Thermosynechococcus vestitus BP-1: one gene and its partner. The protein of the gene in region 2 interacts with the protein of the main gene of each other region in a pairwise test. Links are inferred from orthologs where the notes say so. Each region holds a gene or a part of one and is shown on either strand. Other genes may lie near its edges.

What was found.
Region 1: the proteins of gyrB (region 2) and gyrA interact in binary tests that used the Escherichia coli proteins (3 or more experiments, as listed by UniProt). The link is inferred for Thermosynechococcus vestitus BP-1 from one-to-one orthologs.

Annotation. Positions count from the first base shown.
Region 1 is NC_004113.1:1,433,387-1,448,906, reverse strand. What follows is about bases 12,222-15,371. They hold gyrA (DNA gyrase subunit A), read right to left. Parts: upstream 15,003-15,371; coding sequence 12,441-15,002; downstream 12,222-12,440. Other genes in these bases: hpnA (hopanoid-associated sugar epimerase), read right to left, coding at 12,222-12,444. Outside these bases: TLL_RS07005 (RNA-guided endonuclease InsQ/TnpB family protein), read right to left, coding at 1-1,156; tnpA (IS200/IS605 family transposase), read left to right, coding at 1,208-1,606; TLL_RS06995 (potassium channel family protein), read right to left, coding at 1,637-2,686; TLL_RS06990 (succinate dehydrogenase/fumarate reductase flavoprotein subunit), read right to left, coding at 2,690-4,417; TLL_RS06985 (GNAT family N-acetyltransferase), read left to right, coding at 4,685-5,212; dacB (D-alanyl-D-alanine carboxypeptidase/D-alanyl-D-alanine endopeptidase), read left to right, coding at 5,178-6,575; TLL_RS06975 (RNA-guided endonuclease InsQ/TnpB family protein), read left to right, coding at 6,707-7,879; TLL_RS06970 (diflavin flavoprotein), read left to right, coding at 8,006-9,742; TLL_RS06965 (hemerythrin family protein), read right to left, coding at 9,752-10,201; TLL_RS06960 (class I SAM-dependent methyltransferase), read right to left, coding at 10,323-11,405; more of hpnA, read right to left, coding at 11,455-12,221. UniProt on the Escherichia coli protein: A type II topoisomerase that negatively supercoils closed circular double-stranded (ds) DNA in an ATP-dependent manner to maintain chromosomes in an underwound state.
Region 2 is NC_004113.1:659,256-668,164, forward strand. The notes cover bases 1-2,984. They hold gyrB (DNA topoisomerase (ATP-hydrolyzing) subunit B), read right to left. Parts: upstream 2,462-2,984; coding sequence 539-2,461; downstream 1-538. Other genes in these bases: TLL_RS03295 (pseudouridine synthase), read right to left, coding at 1-304; miaA (tRNA (adenosine(37)-N6)-dimethylallyltransferase MiaA), read left to right, coding at 2,588-2,984. Outside these bases: more of miaA, read left to right, coding at 2,985-3,526; TLL_RS03315 (type 1 glutamine amidotransferase), read right to left, coding at 3,469-4,212; TLL_RS03320 (DUF6930 domain-containing protein), read right to left, coding at 4,219-5,814; TLL_RS03325 (Holliday junction resolvase RuvX), read left to right, coding at 5,857-6,288; TLL_RS03330 (ribonuclease catalytic domain-containing protein), read left to right, coding at 6,327-8,351; TLL_RS03335 (YkgJ family cysteine cluster protein), read left to right, coding at 8,362-8,751; TLL_RS03340 (hypothetical protein), read left to right, coding at 8,797-8,909. UniProt on the Escherichia coli protein: DNA gyrase negatively supercoils closed circular double-stranded DNA in an ATP-dependent manner to maintain chromosomes in an underwound state.

The DNA of each region.
Region 1 (15,520 bases), 770 kb from region 2 along the record:
CTTCACTGGGTGATGCTACCGAAGTAGTCTTACTCCCCCTCTGCGTCCATTTATAGTCGTGGCAATGCCCTATCCCGACTTTCTCTATGTTTCTTGCGGCATTTTCGTCTCTATCGTGCTCTGTACCACAATTTAGACATACAACAGAGCGGACAGATAGATCGATTTTGCCCCATTTAAAACCGCATGTTGAGCAAGTCCGACTGGTTGGCTCCCATCGGTCGATAACAATGAACTCACGGTTTAGTTTCGTGCACTTAGCCTCAACTAAAACCCTGAATTCTCGCCAACCTTGCAAGCTAATTGCTCTAGCGAGTTTGCGGTTCTTCACCATTCCAGAGACATTCAAGTCTTCCAGTGTGATCACTTGGTTCTCGATAACCACGCGGGTAGACACTTTATGCAAGAAATCCCTGCGAATGTCTGAAATCCGACTATGAAGCTTAGCGATTTGCAGTCTTGTTTTCTCCCGCCGTTGGCTTCCTTTAACTTGACGGGCCAGTTTGCGTTGTTTTCGCCTGATCTTTTTGTCTAACTTGGAATAATCAGGGCCATCAATCTTTTCGCCCGTACTTAAAGTAGCAAACGCTTTAATTCCCAAATCAATGCCGATAGAAGGATTACTTGCAGGTTGATGAACTGGGTCGATCTCGACGACAAAACTGAGAAAATATCGATTTGCAGCATCTTTAATCACCGTAACTGAGCTTGGTTTAGAAGGAAGCTTTCTTGACCAAATTGGTCTGACATTACCAATCTTCGCTAGATAAACTTCTTCGCCTTTAATTGAAAAACCATAGGTAGTAAATCTGGCGGATTGTCTTTCTGTCTTCTTTTTAAATCTAGGAGGGTTGATCTTCTTGCCTTTTCGCCGACCTTTAATTGAATCGAAGAAGTTTTTATAGGCAACTCCTAAATCGGCAACGGACTGCTGTAACGGGACATTAGAAACATCAGACAACCATTGCCGCTCTGGTGTTTTCTTCCCTTGGGTAATTACTAGCTTTTGCAATTCACTAGTTTTTGGCAATGAATCAGATTGTTTACAAATTGCCAGTGCGTCGTTCCATACCACACGGACACAGCCAAACAACTGAGCTAGGCGTTGTCGTTGTTGGTCTGTGGGATAGAAACGATATCTATATCTAGCTTTCATTGGTTGTGCTATAATTGGTCTGTAGCTAGATTATAGGTTGGTCTACAGGCAATGTCAAGTCATCTTCGTAAAGGGAGACACAGTGTTACGGACCTAAAGATTCATTTGGTATGCGTGACTAAGTATCGCCGGCCAGTCCTTAGCGCTGAGGGATTAGAGCTGATCGAGAAATCGTTTCGAGAAGTCGCTAAGAAGATGGATTTCCAGATTCTTGAATTTAACGGCGAAGAAGACCATGTCCATGCGCTAATTGAGTACCCTCCTAAACTTTCTGTTTCGCAGATTGTAAATGCGCTTAAAGGTGTATCTAGTCGTCGATATGGAAAAGCTGCACTACCAAAACCCCATGAAGAATCACTTTGGAGCCCTAGTTATTTTGCGGCATCTGTTGGAGGAGCACCGTTAGAGGTGCTTAAGGAATATATTAGAAATCAAAAAAAGCCGTCCTAAAAGGATGGAGCTTGTATCCCATTTCATTGGTCATTGGGGGTGGCGGGCGCGGTAGGTATATTTACGAATTACCTTGGGGGCATCTTGGGCATGACCCAATAAAATCAATGTATCCCCCACTTCCACAAGGGGATTGGCGCGGGCCGGGAATAATTGGCCATCACTCTTGCGTAAACCAACAATGATAAAGGCCCCTTCGCCGCGTACCTCCAGTCCCGTCAAGCGGGTGCCCACATAAGGGTAATCGGGGGTAATTTCCAGTTCCTCAAGGCGGGCATCAATATGGCTCAAGAGGTCGTTGAGGGTCTCGCGATCGCCCGTTTGTTCGAGGAAATCAATGCGCGGCCGCCGAATGAGGTTTGTCATTTGACTGGCGCCAATTTTTGTCGGCAAGACAATGTGATCTGCCCCTGCCATACGTAGCTTCGATTCTGTGGTGGCTAAATTCGCCCGGGCCACAATTAGCAAACTCGGATTCATGGAGCGGGCCGTCAGGGTAATAAAGACATTCATCGTGTCATTGGGCAGCACCGTGGCGAGGGCGATCGCCCGATCAATGCCCACCACTTGTAGCGTTTCCTGCTCCACCGCACTTCCCAAATAGGCCAAATAGCCCAACTGTAGGGCTAAATCAATGCGCTGTTCATTGACATCCAAAATCACAAAGGGGGTTTTGCTGGCGGTTAATTCCTGAGCCACCACCTGGCCAATGCGGCCAAAACCACAGACAATCACGTGGCGGTTGAGTTTGTTAATGTCGCGGCTGGCCCGCTGCATCTCTAGGAGCTGTTTAATCTCCCCTTCGGTAAACAGTTGCACCACCGCACCGATGGTATAAACGGTTGCGGCACTGCCAGCGACAATGATCATCATGTTGAAGAAGCGCTGCGCCGGCGTCATCAGGGGTCGCACTTCACTGTAGCCAATGCCAAAGACCGTGATCACGTACATATAGAGGGCATCGAGCCAGTTCCAGCCAAAGCTGGTGTAGCCCACCACCGCCACCAACATGATGAGCACAAAGAGGGTGATGCCAATAATAAAACGGTTGAGGGCAGGGGTCGCAGGGAACCGTCGCATGGCTTAATAGTTGCGCTCTTGGGGGGGAAACAGGGTAATGGTGACGGGCAGATAGTCAATTCTGATGCCGTCGCTGTCATAGGTGGCTAGGGTATGGCGTAGGTAGTTGACATCATCCCGCTGGGGATAGTCCTCACGGAAGTGGGCACCACGACTTTCTTGGCGGCTAAGGGCACTCCTGAGGATTACCTCAGCAACAATCAGTAGGTTGGCTAGTTCAAAGGCTTCAATCAGTTCGGTATTCCAATAGCGCTGGCGATCGTCAAGGCGAACTCGGCCATAGGCAGCCTTGAGCCGCTGCAATTCCGCTAAGCCCCTCTCCATGAAGTCAGCCGTGCGAAAGACGCCACAGTATTGGGTCATACAATCCTGTACCTGCCGCCGCAGTTGGGCAATGCGCAAGTCCCCTCCTTGGTCAAAGAGGTGTTGTATCTCCCGCGCCGCCGCCTGCAGGTAGAACTGGGGGTCCAATTGGGGGCGGGGCAGGCTCGGTAAATCCTTAGCGATCGCGGCACCGGTGCGCCGGCCATAGACGACACATTCTAAGAGAGAATTACTGCCCAAGCGATTGGCACCATGCACCGAGACACAGGCACATTCGCCAGCAGCATAGAAGCCGGTCACCATCTCCGTGGCATTGGCCCGCACCTGCCCATTGAGATTGACAGGAATACCCCCCATTGAGTAGTGCACCGTCGGACGGACAGGAATCGGCTCTACCACCGCATCCACCCCCGCCAAGCGATGGGCTTCCTCCCAACAGAAGGGAATGCGATTCATGATTTTTTCCCGACCCAAGTGGCGGACATCGAGATAGACAAAGGGCCCACCCGCAGAACCGTCACTGTGAATGCCCCGCCCTTCGCGAATTTCGATGGCGATCGCCCGCGAGGTAATGTCACGGGGAGCCAGTTCCATACGACTGGGAGCATAGCGTGCCATAAAGCGTTCCCCCTCGGCATTGAGTAGATAAGCCCCTTCGCCGCGCACCGCCTCAGAAATCAAGACCCCCGCTGGATACAACCCCGTCGGGTGAAATTGAACAAACTCCATATCCTCAAGGGGTAAGCCTGCCCGGGCCGTCATCCCTAGGCCATCCCCAGTGGAGGCAAAATCATTCGACGTGGTATTAAAGACCCGACCATAGCCCCCTGTGGCAAAAAGAATGGCGGGTGCCCGTAGAATGTCCAGTTGACCTGTTTCAATGTGGTAGGCAACGACCCCCTTGGCCTGCTGGTCCTCGACAATCAGCCGCAGCACATACCACTCGCTGAAAAAGGTGACATTGTACTTCAGGAGATTGCAGTAGAGTTCGTGGAGAATGGCATGCCCCGTTTTGTCGGCTGCATAGCAGGTGCGCGGGTGAGTGTGACCGCCAAAGGGACGTTGGGCAATGCGGCCATCGGGCAGACGCGAAAAGAGTACCCCCAAGTGCTCAAGGTCAATCACCACACTGGGGGCTTCTTGGGCAAGAATGGCTACAGCATCCTGATCTGCCAGAAAGTCTGACCCCTTGACTGTATCAAAGGCATGGCTTTCCCAAGAGTCTTCGGTGTCCACATTTTTGAGGGTAGCGGCAATGCCCCCTTGGGCGGCAACGGAGTGGGAACGAATGGGATGGGTTTTGCTCACAAGGGCAATGGGGGTTTCCGGGGCCAGGCGGCAAATTTCCAAAGCAGCCCGACAGCCTGCTAGACCACCGCCGACAATCACAACGCCAAAGTCTTGCATCGTCCGTTTGTTCAGCATCTTTTCCTATACTAGATTGGCGATTAGGGGAGTGACGGCGGCAGCAAAGGTAAAACCAAGATAAAAACAGTAGCCAAATGATCTTGCGAGCCTCTCCCTGAATCGTTAGAGTGGCAGTACAGTTCTTTTTGCAGTGGGCGGCACAAAGGCCGGTCTTCACGACGACGGTTGAGACACACCGGTTTTGATGCTTTTGCCTGGGTTCTCTTTCTGGGAAAAGGACTGTCATTCTACTGGAGGCAGCCGTCCTTGAGTGCGTTTTTTCTTCACTATGGGGATTGTGGGGTGCGCCATTGGTGCGATCGCGATCGGCTAGCGGTCATACACCTCATTGCCAATGTCCTCAGTGAGTTTGGCCTTGCTTGGCAACCCGAGGGTGCCGATGCCGATGTGGTTCACGTGGAAGAGTACTACCATCGCCGGGGTGGACAATTTTGGGTGGTGGAGCAAGGGGCGGAAGTCGTTGGCACAATTGCTTTCTATCCCATTCAGCGGGGTGAAGCGGCTGTGGAAATTCGCAAAATGTACCTTCATCCGCGGGTGCGTGGCCAAGGCCTAGGGACATTTCTCCTGCACCATCTCGAGGCAGCCATTCAAGGGGCGGGCTACCGCAAAATCTGGATTGAAACCGCCTCAGTGATGAGGGCGGCTGTGCATTTGTACGAGAAGGCGGGCTATCGCCCAGCCACGGGTGTGGAAACGCAGCGCTGCGATCGCGTCTATGTCAAGGACGTCGTGCCTCATGGTATGGCTTCGATGGCTTCTGCCCCCTGCTAGTCTTCTTCTCCTGCTGGTTTCACCTGCCGCCTTTGGTCTGTGCCGCCAAGACTTGGCCCGCGCGATTGCCCAGGAAATCCAAAACCCCCAATGGCAACGGGGACAGTGGGGCATTGTGGTCGAGGATTTGAGGAGTGGCGAGGTGCTCTACAACCACCAAGGGGAAAAGCTCTTTTTGGTGGCTTCGAATGTGAAGCTCACCACGGTCGCTGCCGCCCTTGACTACTGGGGAGCGAGTCATCGGTTTGTCACCACCTTGAGTGCGCGATCGCCCGACCGAACAACCCTGCGTCTTCAGGGCAGTTTTGATCCCAGTTTCAGCAGCCAAGACCTGCAACAAATGGCCACTCGCCTTGTTCAGCAGGGGATTCGCCAGATTCAAGTCCTGGAGCTGGGCGGCGTCACACCCGTGAGGATTGAACCCACATGGGCAATCGAAGACCTGACGATGGGCAATGTAGCGGTCGTGACTCGCTTAAGTATCAATCAAAATGCCCTCAAGCTCATAGCAACGCCCCAAGGGTTGGCTCAACCCTTGATTCTCCAGCCGCCAGAGGGCGATCTTCCTTGGCCAGTGGTGAATGAAACCCGTACTGTGCCAACCGATGCACCAGAATTCCTAGAAAGTGAGGTGCGCGGCCAGCAGATCATTGTCCGCGGTCAACTCCATAGGGGCAGTGAGCCAGCAGAAATGCCCATTCCCCTGAGGGAGCCAATCCCCTATCTTCAGCAGCAGGTGCAGCGTGCCTTTGCCCAAGCGGGCATTCAGGTACAGCAGATTCGCCCGATGGAAACAGCAGAGCCGTTACCGGATGTATTGGTGCGCCATGCTTCGCCCCCCCTGAGCAGGTTAATCTTGCCAATTCTCCAGGAGAGTGACAATTTCTATGCGGAAATGCTCTTTGCAGCTCTGGAGGCGGCGCAACCCGGTTATCGCCAACGTTACTTGGAGCAGATGGGAGTGCCAGGGGCGGTGTTAGTGGATGGTTCCGGACTGTCGCGGCAGAATTGGCTGACCCCCAAGGGTTTAGTGACGCTGTTGCAACAAATGGCGCGCTCGGATCATGCCTCGTTGTGGCGGCGATCGCTCCCCCTTGCGGGGCGATCCGGAACCCTGCGCCAGCGTTTGCGGGATACGGCAGCTCAGGATCGCCTCTGGGCCAAAACAGGGACTTTGCGAGGGGTGGCTGCCCTAGCAGGCTATGTGGAGCCCCTTGAGGATCGCCCCCTGGTCTTTAGCATGGTTGTCAATCAAGCAGGGGAAACAACGGCCCACCTGCGGGCGGGGTTGGATCGGATCGGCGTTCTGCTTGCACAATTGCAGGCTTGCGATCGCAGGTCAGAGGCGGCGGGCGATCGCTGAGGGCTAGGAGTCCACCGTCATCTTTACCTCCGAGAGACCCCTTCCTTTAGGGAGGGGAGGGATAGGAGCGGCAGTATGTAACTTCTAAGTACAGTTGCGCTATTTACAGAATAACGAGTATAATTTAAAGTATGCAAAAGGCTTTCAGTTACCGCTTCTACCCAACGACCGAGCAGGAATCCCTGCTTCGGAGAACATTGGGCTGTGTTCGGTTGGTTTATAATCGAGCACTGGCAGCGAGAACAGAAGCCTGGTATGAACGAAAAGAGAGACTTGACTACATTCAAACCTCTGCCTTGCTTACTCAGTGGAAGAAGCAAGATGACCTTCAGTTTTTGAATGAGGTTAGCTGTGTTCCCTTGCAGCAGGCATTGAGACATCTGCAATCTGCTTTCAGTAACTTCTTTGCAGGTCGGGCGAAATATCCCAACTTCAAAAAGAAACGCAATGGCGGTAGCGCAGAATTCACCAAGTCTGCTTTTAGGTGGAAAGACGGAAAAGTATTCTTGGCAAAGTGCAACGAACCGCCGAATATTCTCTGGTCGAGACGGCTTCCAGATGGTGTTGAACCATCCACGGTGACCATCAGGCTTAACCCTGCTGGACAGTGGTACATCAGTCTGAGGTTTGATGACCCCAGAGAGTTGACACTGCAGCCCGTCGACCCGTCGGTTGGTTTGGACGTAGGGATGAGCAGTCTCATTACCCTGAGTACAGGGGAAAAGATTGCCAACCCCAAGCACTTTAACCGCTACTACAAACGACTCCGTAAGGCGCAGCGGTCTTTGAGTCGCAAACAAAAAGGCTCTCGCAATTGGGATAAGGCGCGGTTGAAAGTTGCCAAGATTCACCAGAAAATCTCTGATTCCAGAAAAGACCATTTGCACCAGTTGACGACTCGATTGATACGTGAAAACCAAACGATCATAATCGAGTCGTTGGCTGTGAAGAATATGGTCAAGAACCGTCAGCTTGCCCGATCCATCAGTGATGCTGGATGGGGTGAACTGGTACGGCAATTGGAATACAAGGCCCAGTGGTATGGTCGGACACTGGTGAAGATTGACCGATGGTTTCCCAGTTCTAAACGCTGTGGACAGTGTGGTCACATTGTTGAGCGGTTGCCATTGAGCGTCCGAGAATGGGACTGTCCTAAGTGTGGGGCGCACCATGACCGGGATATAAATGCCGCTGGGAATATTTTGGCCGTGGGACACACGGTTACAGTCTGTGGAGCGGGTGTAAGACCTGATAGACATACGTCTGGAGGGCAACTGCGAAGAAGCAGAAAGTCTCAAAAGTGATTTTGGGAATCCCCCTGCTTTAGCGGGGGGAGGATGTCAAAGTGTTGTCAAAAAGGGGTGCCGAATTTTGGCGAGCAGCGCTCAGGCTGTCGGCAATCGGCGGCGTAGATTGTTAGGAGGTATCCAATGCTAACGGAAACGCGTCCGCGGGACGTCCAAGTGGCGGAAATTGCACCGGGGGTTTTGGTCTTGCGATCGCGCACTTGGGATCGGCTGAAGTTTGAAGTGGAGTACGGCCGCCAGCAGGGAACCACCTCCAACTCCTACCTCATTCAAGCTCCTCAGCCGGCGCTCCTGGATCCACCGGGTGAATCCTTTACCCAGATTTATTTACAGGAACTGCAGCGCCACATTGATCTCAATCAACTGCGGTACCTGATCCTCAGTCATGTCAACTCCAATCGCCTTGCCACCGTCAAGGTCCTGCTGGAAAAAGCACCCCAGATCACTCTTGTCTGCTCTAAGGCCGGGGCAGTGACATTGCGCTCTGCTATTGGCGAGCAGTTGCATCTCTGGATTGCGCGGGCGGACACCCCCTTGGAGTTGGGGGGCGATCGCCAACTCATGTTTATTGCCGCTGCTACGCCCCGCTGGCCCGATGGTCTCATTACCGTTGATCCCCAAAATCAAATTGTCTTCAGCGACAAGCTCTTTGGCGCCCATGTCTGTGGCGACAGTCTCTACGATGAGCAGTGGAAAAAACTGGATGAGGATCGTGCCTACTATTTTGAATGTTTGCATGCGGCACAAACCCGCCAAGTGGAAAGTATTTTGGATCGCTTGGCAGAACTGACACCGCCACCGCGCCTCTATGCCCCGGCCCACGGCCCGATTGTCAAGTTTAGCCGTAGCCGCCTCTTCCAGGACTATCGCGACTGGTGCCAAGCCCAAGCGGAACAGGAAACCAAAGTGGCATTGTTCTATGCCTCTGCCTATGGCAATACGGCAATTCTGGCCAATGCGATCGCCCAAGGCCTAACCGCCGCCGGTGTGCAAGTGGAAGCCGTTAACTGTGAAACCACACCCCCTGCGGAAATGCAAGCCTTGATCCACAGTAGCGACGGCTTTATCATTGGCTCCCCCACCCTAGGGGGACACATGCCCACCCAAGTCCAGACCGCCTTGGGGTTTATCTTGGCGGAGGGCAGCCAAACAAAGCTGGCGGGAGTCTTTGGCTCCTACGGCTGGAGTGGTGAGGCCATTGATGACATTGAGCAAAAGCTCCTCGATGCTGGCTATACCCTTGGCTTTGAAACCCTGCGGGTGAAATTTACCCCCACAGCCACGGACTTGGAAAAATGTCAAATTGCCGCCAACGAGTTTGCCCAAGCCCTGAAGAAACTGCGCAAGAGCCGCACTGTCCGCCCTTCCAGCCTAGCGGAGGCACAAGTGGATCGCACCGAACAGGCGGTGAATCGGGTGGTCGGTTCCCTGTGTGTTCTGACCACCCTACCCGAAGGGTGTTTTCACCTTACCCAAGCGGCGGCTATTTTGGTGTCGTCGGTCTCCCAAGCCTCCTTTAATCCCCCCGGCATCACCGTCTCCTTGCCTCAGGAATGGGCAGAAAGCCTCTGCCTAGTGGGCGATCGCTTTGTCTTGAATATCCTCAAGGAAGGCAGTCCCCTCGTACGTCAATTTCAGCAGGCACAACGCTTGGGTGAGCAACAGCTAGCTACCCTTGGCCTCAAAAGCGCTGAGAGTGGTGCCCCCATTTTGCTCGATGCCCTTGCCTATTTGGAGTGCACCGTAGAGTCCCGCATGAACTGTGGCAACCACTGGCTCATCTATGCCGTGGTCGAGAGTGGCGAGTTGCTGCAAACCAGTGGCTTAACGGCCATCCAACATCGCAAAACCAGCAGTTAGCCCAGGCATTTAGAAGGCATTTTCAGCCGTTAATTCAGCCCCTTGGTGCTGCGCTAGCGCCTCGGGATGGGTGAGCAGGTAAAGCATCGGTAAATCTTCTTCGCAAATATGGCGCACCACCAGCGTACCAATGGCCTCTATTGTTTCCGGCGTTAGGTTTTCAGGATGCCCGTGCACCTCCTCAAGCAGGCCACTCAAATCTCGCAGCAGATTTTGGTGAGCGGCACGGTGGGAGAGATAGAGGGGATGGTTGGCAGTAGCCATCAGGGTTTCTTCGTGCTGCAAGTGGCGTTCCGTTTCCCTGGCACACGCTAGTAACTGCGGTTTTACCTGGGAAAAGGTTGCCCCGGCGGCGATCGCTGAGCGTAGCTGCTGTAACATCTCCAAGAGTGCCTGATGCTCCTCATCGACTTCCGCCAAGCCAGAGACAAACGCCGCCTGCCATGCCAGCCCATCCATGAGTGAATCCTCCAGACTGCAACGGGGAAAAGGTCTGTTGACCTCCTACCTTCAGCCTAGCCCGTACCCCATCGCAGCCGGTAGGCACTGTTACAAAGCGTAGCGGACTAGGTCTTTTTGGCTAAGAAGGCTTAACCGCTACCCAATACTTACTCATAAAGTGGTGCTGCACCTCTTTAACCACTAGACCCGCCTTTTCTAAGCGGAGGTTGAGATCATCCTCGATATAGTTGCGGTAAAAGGGCTCGTGGAAAAGGTTGGCAAAGTTTTCCATCATCGGCCGCTGCTCTGGGGAATCCAAGGATTGAATCGAGTCACAGATGACAAAGATGCCCCCCGGCTGGAGAACGCGGGCGCATTCATGGATGACGTTTTGGCGCACGGGGGCGGGCAGTTCATGGAAGAGAAACACACAGGTGATGGCACTGAAATAGCTATCTACGTAGGGGAGGCTTTCAGCATTGCCCTGAATCAGTTGCGGCAGCGCACCCGTCTGGGTCGCTAGTAGGGCGTTGGCTTTGCGCAGGTAGGCGGGGGACAAATCAAGGCCAAATAGCACTGCCCCTGGGAAAGCGTAGCGCAATTGTTTGAGGGTGCGACCGGTGCCACAGGCAACATCGAGAATGCGCAGGGGTGGCGTGGGAGGATGAGCAACAACTTGTTGGGCAATGGGGGCAATCACGCGCCGCCGCATGGCATCTGCCGTGCCCCCAAAGAGCAGTTCCACTTGGATATCGTAGAGGTTGGCGGACGTGTCACTGAGGTAGCCATCGGTTTGGTAGTGGAAGTTCTGCCGATAGTACTGCGGATAGTCCTCAAGGCGCACGTTGTGAGCAAACTCCTGAAATTGGCGCGATCGCGCCCGCTGCCACATCTGCGGCAAGTCTAGCAACAGCAGGGGATAAAAGCGGAGGAACTCTTCCCAAGGGGCATCAAAGAGCAAAGTAGCAGGATAGAAACCGGCGGCGGCGTCCTGCCAATCTTGCTGCAGGAGAGCTTCGTAGCGTTCCTTGAGCCAGGCTTGCAACTCGGGGCTGAGGGGTTGCGTCCGTTCTTCCGTGGGAAAGACCGTATTCAACAGCCGCGCACTCAGGGTTTTGTGGGCGATCGCAAAAATGTTTTTACCCCATTGCAGGGCTTGATAGCTACTGTGCAGCGTCTCTTCCACAAAGGGCAACTGAGAGGCAAAGGGCGCAACCAACATAGCTCTTAACTAAACTTCATAATTTCCACTCCTCACTATATCGTAAACCCTAGGGGCAGTAGCCCCGTTCGCGGTACCAAGTCACGGCGTCCCGCAGTGCCTGATCAATCGGCGTCTGGGGCAAGCCCAATTCAGCCACAGCTTTGCGGGCATCGTAAAACATTTTTTGCTGTGCCATCCGCACCCCATCCAAGGGAATCGCGGGTGGTTTGCCCAAAGCCCCCAACACTACTTCATCCAACCAAGCCACCCCTAAGGGAATCACAATGGGAATTTCGCCAAGGGGGCGGGGCAGCCCAGTCATCGCAGCTAATCGTCCTAGAATGTCCGCCAGCGTTAGGTTTTGGTGACCGAGGATGTAGCGTTCACCGGTTTTGCCTTTTTCTAAGGCCAAAAGATGACCGATCGCCACGTCCCGCACATGGATCAGGTTCAGTCCCGTGTTGACGTAAAAGGGCATCTGTCGCCGTAAAAAGCGCAGGATGATTTCACCCGTAGGGGTGGGCTTTGCATCCCAGGCACCAATGGGGGTACTGGGGTTGACAATCACAATATCTTGGCCCTGGGAGATTGCCTCGTGAGCCACTTGCTCTGCCCAGTACTTGGAGCGCTTGTACTCGCTGATCAGTTTTTCGGGGGGGCTTTGGTAGGCTTCGGTGGTGGGTTGGCCCCTGGGATCAACCCCAATGGCGGCGACAGAACTGGTGTAAACCGTGCGCTCAATACCAGCCTCACGGGCAGCGGCCAAGATGCGACGGGTGCCGGCCACATTAACGGCATAGAGAAGGGAGCGATCGCGCCGCCACAGACTGTAGTGGGCTGCAGCATGGAAGAGCACTTGGCACCCCCGCATCAAGGTGACGAGGTCACTCGTCCTTAAATCCCCTTGCACCAGCTCCACATCCCATGCCTTGAGATGATCCGCCCGCTGCGGTTGCCGCACCAGGGCACGGACGCAATACCCCCTCTCTGTGAGCACCTGAGCCACATGGGTACCGACAAAGCCACTGGCACCCGTGAGAAAGGCGGTGGTACTCAATCTGCCGCTGCCTCCATGCTACCGGGGGGCAAGACGGCTGCTGTGACAATTGCATCATCCTCATCTAGCCGTTGCAGACGGACACCCGTGGCCGATCGCGACTGGGAGGAAATGTCCATCACCTTTTGGCGAATAATGATGCCGCGACTGGTGACAATCATTAGTTCATCCCCAGCATTGACAATCCGCAATGCCGCCAGTTGATCCTCATTACTTTTGGCTTTGAACTTGGTGGCGGTAATGCCCATGCCAGCGCGGTTTTGCAGCCGGAACTGTTGCACCGGTACCCGCTTGCCGTAACCATTGGTGGTGATCACTAGTACCCAAGGGCCCTCACTGTGGGCGACTGTTTCCTCAGAATCTTCAATCTCGCCACTGTCATCCTCAGAGGGGGTGGCAAAACGGTTGGCGATCGCCGCCGGTAGAATATCCATCCCCACCAGTTCATCCCCCGGCCGCAGGTTCATGGATTTGACCCCGCGGGTGGCACGGCCAAGGGGGCGCAGTTGATCGTGACTGGCGCGAAAATGAATCGCCATACCCTGCCGCGAGCCGATGATAATGGTGTCCTGTTCGCGGGTACGCCGCACCCACCGCAGTTGATCTCCCTCCTCAAGGGAAATAGCAATTAGGCCATTGCTGCGGATATGACTAAAGGCCGCCAGTGGTGTTTTCTTAATGAAGCCCTTACGGGTGAGCATCACGAGATACTCATCTTCACTAAACTCTTGAACAGCAATGACGGAGGTAATTTTTTCCTCGCGGGGAATGGGCAGTAGTTGGACAATGGGGGTGCCGCGGGCTTGGCGGGAGCCACTGGGAATTTGGTAGGCAGCCAAGGCATAGACTAAACCGCGATCGCTAAAGAAAAGAATGCGATCGTGATCATTACAGCTAAAGAAGTGCTCAACGGCATCATCTTCCTTAATCTCTGCCCCTTTGCGTCCCCGGCCATCGCGACTTTGGGCTTCAAAGGTATCCACCGGCATCCGCTTGATGTAGCCCTGCTGGGTAACGAGAATGACGGATTTATCGTTGGCAATTAAATCGATGTCGCTAATCTCCCCATCCGCTTGCACAATTCGCGATCGCCGCGGCGTGGCAAACTTGGCCTTGAGTTCGGTGACTTCTTTTTCAATGATCTCCAGTACCCGCTGCCGATGGGCCAAAATATCGCGGTAATCGGCAATTTGCCGCTGCAGCTCGGCATGCTCTCGCTCAATTTTTTCCGCCTCTAGGGCGGTGAGGCGCCGCAGTTGCATCTGTAAAATGGCATCGGCTTGGGCCTCACTGAGGGCATAGGTTTGCATCAATTGCTGGCGAGCAAGGGCAGTGTCACTGGCGCTGCGAATGAGTTGAATCACGGCATCGAGATTAGCCAGCGCCACCAGCAATCCTTGGAGCAGGTGATCCCGTTCTTCGGCCTTGCGCAGGGCATAGCGGGTACGGCGGGCGATCGCCTCTTCGCGGAAACGCAGGAACACCTCTAAACTGCGCTTGAGGGTCAGCAGTTGCGGCTCGCCGTTGACGATCGCCAGCATATTGGCGCCAAAATTCACCTGTAGCGGCGTTTGCTTGTAAAGATTGTTCAGCACCACGCGGGGGTGGGCATCCCGCTTTAGCTCAATCACCACCCGAATCCCATCGCGATCGCTCTCGTCACGCAGATCGGCAATGCCCTCAATTTTTTTCTCGTTGACCAACTCGGCAATTTTTTCCATGAGTGCTGCCTTGTTGGTTTGGTAGGGTAACTCCGTAATGATAATAGCCTCGCGGGGTTGGCGCCCCGGCGCTTCAAGGGTTTCAATGGTGGCCACTGCCCGCAGCGTCATCGAACCGCGACCGGTGGTGTAGGCCTCTTCAATCCCCCCTTGGCCGAGGATATGCCCGCCGGTCGGGAAATCAGGCCCCGGAATGTAGCGCATTAGCTCGCGATCGCTCATCTGAGGATGATGGATGAGGGCCACCAGCCCATCCACCAGTTCTCCCAAGTTATGGGGCGGGATATTGGTGGCCATACCCACGGCAATGCCGGAGGCCCCATTGAGCAGCAACTGGGGAATTCGTGCCGGTAACACCAGGGGCTCCTGCTGTGAGCCATCAAAGTTATCCACAAAGTCAACGGTTTCCTGCTCAATGTCCTGCAACAGGGCTTCCGTGGCCAGGGCTTGCAGCCGACACTCGGTGTACCGCATCGCCGCCGGTGGATCGTTGTCAATGGAGCCAAAGTTGCCATGGCCCTCAATCAGGGGGTGACGCATGGAGAAGTCCTGGGCCATCCGCACCAGGGCATCATAGACCGCCGAATCGCCGTGGGGGTGATATTTCCCTAGTACTTCCCCCACCACACGGGCACATTTGCGGAAGGGGCGATCGCTGGTCAGCCCCAACTCGTACATTGCATAGAGAATACGGCGGTGTACGGGTTTGAGACCATCGCGGGCATCGGGAAGGGCACGCCCAACAATGACGCTCATGGCATATTCAAGGTAAGAGCGCGAAATTTCCTCCCGCAACTCAGTGGGAATGATCCGAGAAGAATCAGCAGCAAAGCTCATGGGCGTGTTCTACCAAGCATTGATATCTTCCCCCGCCTGAAGACAGGGGATTTCTGACACCAGAGGCATCAGGATCGTCCACGCTTCACAGACAGTCGCCCGAACAAGCCGAAACTTGAACAGGTCTAGCACCGTCTCCACGTGCGGTCACGGCCTGCCCGGCCGCCAAAATTGTTGATAGCCGTGTTAAAGTCACAGTCATCGCAACTTTATCCCTTACATTTTACTAAAGGAGTTTGTCACATGCAATAACTCAATGGAGGCCGGGCTTTCCTCCCCTGCCTGAAGGTAGAGGTCTCCAGCGCGGAATAGGATGAATCGGGCAGCCTTGTTGTTCAGGTGGAACATTTAACCATATCACGCTAGCCTGCCGCCAACCTCAACCCCTCTCGGCAGTGGCATTCTAGCCCTCAAGGCCGCCTCGGCGATCGCGGGTTTTGCTGTCCCGATGGCCAAACCTTAACAATCTCTTGCTTTGGCGTTTCTGGATCCAAAAGAAACCCCTATAATAGCGAAAG
Region 2 (8,909 bases):
GTCGCGTGCGATAGCCTTGGATCACTACCCCCGCTGCTAACTGGCTCAGGGCTGCTGTATCGGGTTTGCCTTCCACCTGTACCCAGTAAGTGCGCGGATGACCATAGCGAGGATCCGTCAAGCGGTGTTGCAACCAGCCATCATTGGTGAGGAGAACCAACCCCTCACTGTCGTAGTCTAGGCGGCCAGCGGGATAAACATCCGGGATAGGAACGTAATCCTTAAGGGTTGATCGCCCCTTTTGATCTTGAAACTGGCAGAGAACCCGATAGGGTTTATACAAGAGAATATAGCGATAATTCATGGTTAGAAAGAGTCTAACCGCGACGCCGTTTTACCTCAGTTTATGACCTAGTAAAAACTAGGGGGGAATACTAACTGCAGACTTAGAAGTTTCTGGCTCAAAGACCAGTTTACTGCCGCCCACAGTATTGATTCCCAAATGTTTTGCAAGTGTAGATCACAAAACAATATTGGCAGTCACCAACGTCGCAGCTAAACTAAAGCTACTATAGCACATCTACTCTGGGCTCTAGCTTTAGATATCGAGGTTCTCTAGCGCCAACTGTGGGCCATAGGTCTCGATAAATTCGCGGCGAGGTGCCACGCGATCGCCCATGAGGATTGTAAAAATGCGATCGGCTTCAGCGGCATCTTCAATCTCCACCCGTTTGAGAATGCGGGTTTCTGGGTTCATCGTCGTTTCCCACAATTGCTCTGGCATCATCTCCCCTAGACCCTTAAAGCGTTGGATGGTGTAGTTGGCATTTTCCGGGAAGGAGGCAATCTGCTGTTGCAGCTCGCGATCGCTATAGCAGTAGAAGTGCTGGCGACCCCGTTCCACTTTGTATAGCGGCGGGCAAGCAATATAGACAAACCCTTGGTTTACCAACTCCTGCTGATAGCGGTAGAAAAAGGTCAGCAACAACGTGCGGATATGGGAGCCATCGACGTCAGCATCTGTCATGAGAATAATCTTGTGATAGCGCAACTTGGCGGGGTCAAATTCCTCGCCCTTCACCCCCAAGCCAAGGGCAGTAATTAAAGACTGCACCTCATTATTCTTGTAAATTTTAGCATCATCGGTTTTTTCAATGTTGAGAATCTTGCCCCGCAGTGGCAAAATCGCTTGGAATCGGCGATCGCGCCCCTGTTTAGCACTTCCACCGGCAGAATCACCTTCCACAATAAAAATTTCCGAAACAGCCGGATCCCGTGAACTGCAATCCGCTAATTTCCCCGGCAGCGTTGAAGACTCCAACACCGACTTGCGCCGTACCATTTCCCGTGCCCGCCGCGCTGCTTCAGCCGCATTAAAAGCTTGGATGGCTTTTTCCAAAATTGTGTCGGTGACATTGGGATGAAAGTCAAGGTACTCCGTGAGGGCTGCACCTACAATGGCATCGACAATGCCGCGGACTTCTGTATTGCCCAGCTTTGTTTTTGTTTGCCCTTCAAATTCAGGGTTGGGCACCTTGACCGAAATAATCGCTGTGAGGCCCTCGCGAATGTTTTCCCCGGCAAGGTTGGCATTGTTTTCTTTGAGTTTGTTGCGCTTGCGGCCAAGGGCATTGAGGGTCCGCGTCAGCACTGCCTTCAGCCCTTCCATGTGGGTACCGCCATCAATGGTGCGGATATTATTAGCAAAGCCTAGGAGGTTTTCACTATAGGCATCGGCACACCACTGTAGGGCTGCCTCCACCTGCACATCGTCTTTTTCCCCTTGAATATAGATAATCTCCGGATGCAGCGGTTCCTTTTCCTGCACCATGTAGCGGACGTATTCACGGATACCGCCTTCATAGCAATAGGTTTCACTCAGGGGGGGAGTAACACGCAAATCTTTAAATTCAATGCGAATGCCGGCATTGAGGTAGGCGAGTTCCCGCAGCCGTGTCATCAGTACCTTGGCATCAAATTCAATCGTTTCGGTGAAAATCTGGCGATCGGGAAAAAAGGTCACTGAGGTGCCGCGGCGTTCCTCAGTATCGGGGGTCTTTTCCAGGGGAGTCGTGGGAACCCCCCGTTCGTAGCGCTGATGATGGACAAAACCATTGCGCCACACCGTCACCTCTAACCATTCCGAGAGGGCATTAACCACAGAGACACCCACCCCGTGCAACCCCCCGGAGACTTTGTAGCCCCCATCGCCAAACTTGCCCCCCGCATGGAGCACGGTCATTACGGTTTCAACTCCGGAGACGCCGGTATCGGGGTGAATATCCGTGGGAATGCCGCGGCCATCGTCGGTGACGGTGACGGAGCCATCGGCATTGATCTGGACTAAAATGGTGGAGCAGTAACCGGCAAGGGCTTCATCAACGGAGTTGTCCACGACTTCATAGACCAAGTGGTGCAGGCCCTTGGGGCCAGTGCTGCCGATGTACATCCCCGGTCGTGTCCGCACGGGTTCAAGGCCTTTGAGCACCCGCAACTGGGCAGAGGAATACTCGGCGGTCATGGCAACTCCCTAACTGCTATAGAATCGAGGCAAATGGGTTTTCACTTGCCTAAATGTCAAATCTGACCTAAATTTTAGCACATAAGGGTTATAGGCGATTCTAGGAAATTTTCAGGCTGTATTTGAGTGGGGGATGCAGGGCTAATTGTTATTGGGGGGGCAACGGCTACAGGCAAAACGGCGCTAGCGATCGCCCTTGCCCAACAATTGAATAGTGTCATTTTGAGTGCCGACTCCCGCCAAGTCTACCGCGGCTTTGATATTGGCACAGCCAAGCCCACTCCAGCCCAGCAACAGCAGGTGCGCCATCACCTCATCGATATTTGTGACCCCCGCGAGACGCTGACCCTAGCAATTTACCAAGCCAAGGCTCAAGCCCTGATTGCCCACTACCACGCCCAAGGGATCACGCCCCTCTTGGTGGGGGGGACAGGATTGTATATCCGCAGCATTACCCAAGGGCTAACAATGCCCCAAGTCCCACCGCAACCCCATCTACGGGCTCAATTGATGGCTCTGGGTCAGCAGGAATGCTATCAGTGGCTTCAGCAGGTGGATCCTGTGGCGGCGCAACGGATCCATGCCCACGATCAAGTGCGTACCCTGCGAGCCTTGGAGGTCTATTACACCACTGGGGTGCCCCTCAGCCAGCAGCAACGGCGCGAACCGCCTCCCTACCGGATTTGGTACTTTGCCCTCACGGGGGGCGATCGCCAGCAAGAGCGCTGCCGTATTGAAGCCCGCACTCAGGAGATGCTAGCCATGGGCTGGCTCGATGAAATTCAGCAACTGCAAAGGCAGTACGGCGAGGATTTGCCCCTCCTAGACACCTTGGGCTATCGGGAAATGCGCCAATATCTGCGGGGAGAAGTCACCCTCGCGGAGGCTATTGCCCTCACAGTGCAGCACACCCAACAATTTGCCAAACGGCAGCGGACATGGTTCCGGGCAGAACCTGACATCCATTGGCTGCAAGCCACCACCCTAGAGGCGCAACTGGCAGAGATTCAAGCACAATTCACTCTCTGTCCCAAGACCACTGCAACAAAGCGGCGGATGAGCTGATTGGCATAGGGGGTGGGGCGAGCGGTTTGCTTGAGTTGTTCCAGGTCTGCAGTGCTCAATTGATAGCGATCGCAATAGCGACGAATGCGGGCCAGGAGGTCGCGATCGTCCACCTCGGGATGAAACTGAAAGGCGTAGAAGGGTTTCCCCTCCAAGCGAAAAGCATGGTAGGGACACAACTCACTGTAGGCCAGTAAGGTTGCTCCCGCTGGCAGGGTCAAGGCGCGTTCCTGATGTCCAGAAATGGCCAAAAAGGGATTCGGAAAGCCAGCAAACAGGGGATCGGTAACCCCCGCTGGAGTGAGATACAGAGGGTAGGTGCCCATTTCCATGGCCTCGCGATCCACAATCACCTGAGCGCCCAAGGCCTGCACTGCCAATTGAAAGCCAAAGCAGGAGGCCAACACGGGTATCTCCTGCTCAATACAGGCCAAAATTAAGTCCATGGCTGGTGGCACAAAGCGATAGCGGTCTGGCTTGAGCACTGTGGCATCACTGGAGCCGCCAATAAAAAGTGCATCAAAGCCTTGAATACAGTCGGCGGTAAAGTCGTCACAGGCAAAGCCATTGAGCACTGTAAATTGCTCGGCCGCCAGACCACTCAAGCGAATAAATTCCGCTAGTTCCTCTTGCTGGGTGACGCGATCGCCCCGTGCCTGAAGCAGTAGAATTCTTAGGGACTTCACGGTTTTCTAGGGTTTAGAAATCTCAATGGGCTGAGGGGTTGGCGGGCGCTGGGTGTCCACAAAACTAAACACAAGGGACGTTTCAAAGAGTCCCACGATTTGCTTGAGGGTTGGCTGCCTCCGGGTTTTGCCCGTCACGCCATAGGCCACAGCGAGGCCACAGGCGCCGTCAAGGTCATTGACCTCCTTGATCCAGTCGAGGAGCAGCGAACCACTTTCGGCGTCAAAGGTATCCAAAAGCCACAGATGATTGGCGTTGGTTTGAGCCAGGAGCATGACGATTTGCTCAGGGCCTGAGAGGGGAAAGACTGTCAGATGGTGGATGCCACCCTCCTCGGCAATTTTGGCGGCGATCGCCGCCGCCGCTGATTTTTTGGTTTGAATCGTCAACACAGGATAGCCCTTAAACTCCTCGGGAATCTCTCCCCGTTGATGGTAAGCAACCGCTGCTTGCAATTCCCCGAGCTCCTTAGGAGGAAACCGCTTAAAGAGAATATAGGCCTCCTCAGGAATTGCTTCGGTATCAATGGGAATCTGGCACAGTGATTGGCTCTCCTCAGTGTCCTCATCAATGCCCGGCATCATCTCTGGCGCTGTTGCCACTTGCACCTGATAACTAAGGGCGCAATGGCAGGGTGAGGGAATCTGGAACCTCAGATTCAGTTCAGGGTACGCTTCCTGCTCAAACTGTTTCTTTGTCTTTTTCCAGAATTTGATCAGACTCGCGATCGCCACATAGACCATCTCAGCCTCTTCAGGGGCATAGAAGTGACGTATCCCCTCCAAAGGATGGACGACCCCCACTTCAATGGTGTAAGCATGCCCCCTCAAAACAAAAGAGAGATCGTTGTCTAAATCCGCCTCATCAACCTCGGAAACATTTAAGAAGAGACAATCGTTGCGCAAAACCGTTTCCTCGAGGCGGTCATCGTCCTCTTCATCAAGGTAGGGATCCTCTTGATCAATCTGCTGCCAAAAGTTGCGCAGGGCCTCCTCCCCGCGGTGGAGCATCAGACCAAAGTCACGGCTCGCGCCTTGGGGATTCACCAGTACCGCAAAAAGGGTAGGGCAGTCCCAAGAGCTGCAGTGGAGTTTAAAGGGAGTAACATGGTTGAGGCGCCGCCAGATATCCAGCTGGGCCAATTCCCTAATTTTGCGTTTATAGAGGGGAACGTATTCCCGGGGGAGTCCCTCGAGATCTGGATCATCGCTGGTGACTTCCGCCGCCATCAATTCAAAAAAATCATCGAGAAGGGGAACGCGGGCTTGATATTCCACCTGGATGTCCAGGGGAGCAACCACACCGCGCAGGAAAAATTGCAACTCACGGTCATCAACGATGATGGCGTGGGGACGGCAGGGCTGAGCTTGGGGATGATGGGGAGATTCGATCGCCTGCACTAACAGCCGCATCAGTTGCTCTGGGGTGGGTGGAAACTGACGGATCTCCATAGTGCGTACCAGCTGCTCCTTGGGATCGAGCCAAGCGGCACAGAAGACCTCATCGTTGTCACTGTTGAGACTGCGGCCGCCACCCACCCAAATGTCGGCAACTTGGGGTAGATTCAACAGACGACGGATGGTTGCAGTGGGTAGCCTCACAGGGCGATCGCTCCCAATTCGATCACCTCTCCACTCTAGCAAATGATGGCAATGGGTCGCACGAAGTATTTTTTGGGGTTTGATCCAGGACAGGACAAGTGTGGTCTAGCCCTTGCCCTTGGTCAAGAAGTGGTGCGCCATGAAGTGGTGGCCAGCGATCGCGCGATCGCCTGTGTGCAGGAGTGGCACCAAGCCTACCCATTTGAACAGGTGATTATAGGCAATCAAACCACCTCCCGCCGGTGGCAGCAGCAACTGCAAGCAGCTTTAGCGGTGGAAATTATTCCGGTGGATGAGCGCCATAGTACCTTAGAGGCCCGCGATCGCTATTGGCAACTCTTTCCGCCCCGCGGTTGGCAACGGCTCATTCCCAAGGGGTTGCGCGTGCCCCCCCGCCCCATTGACGACATTGTGGCGATTGTGTTGTTGGAACGCTACTGTGGCTATCCCCTGCTGCTCAGTCAGAGGCAATAAACTTTATAATTGTCAGGTTATAGTACAGCACGGCAGCCGTGGAGAAAGGCACCCTCATTGAATTTCGGGTCAATAACCAGCGTCGCTTGGCGGTCATCGATCGCCCGGAAGGTAAAAAGCATTGGATTGCCATTGATGAGCATCTGCAAACCCATACCATTCATCCGCGCCAACTCACATTTACGGTGCCTGAGGAGCGGTTTCGCCCCCAAGAGATTGCCACATTTTGGCAGCAGGTGCAGCCCCTCCTGGATGCCGACAGTTTAGAAGTGGCTTGGGAGATTATCCGCGAGGAAAACCGCACTATTACACCAGCGGATCTAGCGGAGCTGCTTTTTTCGGAGCGATCAGCGGTGGCCTGCTATGCCGCCTACTATCTCCTCAGCGAGGATCGCTTCTATTTCAAGCTCAAGGGAGAAACCTACGAGCCTCGGCCAGCGGCTCAAGTGGCAGAACTCAAACATCAAAGCGAGCGGGAAGCCCAACGCCTGGCGGAGGAAGTCAGCTTTCGCGAACATTTAGGGCAAGCCCTGAGGGGCGAAGCCGTGGAGTGGTCTGCCAGCGATCGCAAGCGCCTGGAGCAGTTAGAACGCTATGCTATAGCCATTGAATCCAGTGCCCAGCACCAAGCTGCCATTGATCTCCTCAGTGAGTTAAAGCGTCCTACGCAACCCCTAGGGGCATTCCAACTGCTGGTGGATCTCGGCCTTTGGTCAGAGCACGAAAATCTCTTCCTGCGCCGTAGTCAAATTGACGTTGAATTTTCTGCCAAGGTACTTGCTGTGGCCCATGAACGCCTCACCTCACCCCCTACAGACATTGACGCTCCCCTGCGCCGCGATCTCACCCATCTCAAGGTCTATACCATTGACGACGAAAGCACCCAAGAAATTGATGATGGCCTTAGCCTAGAGGTCATTGGCGATCGCCAAAAGCTCTGGATTCACATTGCGGATCCCACCCGCTGGGTCATGGTGGATGATCTCTTGGATCAGGAGGCTCGCCGCCGCGCCACAACGGTCTATCTGCCGACGGGGATGATTCCCATGTTTCCCACGGAATTAGCCACCGGGCCGATGAGTTTAGTTGCGGGACAAACCTGTTGTGCCCTGAGTTTTGGCATTCTTTTGGCGGACAGTGGCGAGGTTTTAGAGTACGAAATTTGCCCCAGTTGGATTCGCCCGACCTATCGTCTTAGCTATGACGATGTGGACATGATTTTAGAGCAGGGGGTAACCGGGGAAGCAGATCTGCTGGCGATCGCCCAATGGGGACAGCGGCGCAGTGAGTGGCGACGGCAACGGGGAGCGATTCGCATCAATATCCCTGAACCCAACATTAAAGTGGCGGGTGAAGAGGTGGAAATCTCGCCCCTCCATGATTCACCCGCCCGCCAGCTAGTGGCAGAAATGATGATTCTTGCCGGTGAAGTGGCCGCCCATTTTGGCGCCCGTGAGGGCATTCCCCTGCCCTTTCGCTGTCAATCCCCCCCAGAACTGCCCTCAGAGGAGGAATTACTGCAACTACCCGCTGGCATAGTGCGCGACTGCGCCATTCGTCGCTGTATGCCCCGCAGTGAAATGAGTACCCAACCCAATCCCCATGCTAGCCTAGGCCTTGATGCCTACTGCCAAGTGACGTCCCCCATTCGCCGCTATACGGATCTGCTGGCGCACCGTCAGATTAAAGCCCACCTGCGGGGGGAAACCCCACCCCTCACACCCGAGCAACTGAATGAAATTCTACTGGGGCTGGTGTCTTCCCTTCAGGAGTCTTCCCTTGTGGAGCGGCAAACCAACCGCTATTGGTGCTTAGAGTATCTACGGCGGCATCGGGAAGAGGTGTGGCGGGGCATCTTACTGCGTTGGTTGCGTCCTGAGGAGGGGCTGGGGCTGGTTCTCTTGGAGGATTTGGCGGTGGAACTGGCGATGCGCTTTCAACGGCAGGCCAAGTTGGGAGAGTGTGTGCTGGTACGCGTCAGTCGTGTGGATCCCCGCAGTGATCAAATTTGGCTGGAGGAGGTGCCTGCCGAGACATCCATACCCGCAGAAACCGTTGCATGATCCTAAAAGCATGAAAAAGTGGCAGTGTATGCAAGGGTGTGGGGCCTGCTGTTACCTTGACTTGAGCGATCGTCCAGAGGTGCCCACCATTCTCAATGACGAGGAATTTGCCCTCTACCAATCTCTCATTGGTGCCGATGGCTGGTGTATTCACTTTGACCCCCTGAGTCGCCGCTGTCGTATCTATGAGAATCGCCCCCGTTTTTGCCGCGTCACCCCAGAGGTTTTTGAGGACCTGTACGGCATCCTGCCCGAGGAACTGGATGAGTTTGCGGTTCAGTGTTGCTGTGAACACATTAGCGATCGCTACGGTGAGCGGAGTTTTGAACTGCTGCGCTATGAATATCTCGTCGGGCAGAGCGTAGATTCTCCCCAAGGGGATCCCCCACCTTTTCACTGAGAAGATGCCCCCTATAATAACAGCAGGTGTGTTCAGCCAGAGCCCATGAGTGAGCAGCGGATGCGGGTTAACTTGGTAGAAGGTGCGGTCAATTTTTGCTTTTCCCGCCCAGCAGCAGAGGCTCTACGGCAGGAGATTCAAGCTTTAATGGAGCGGAT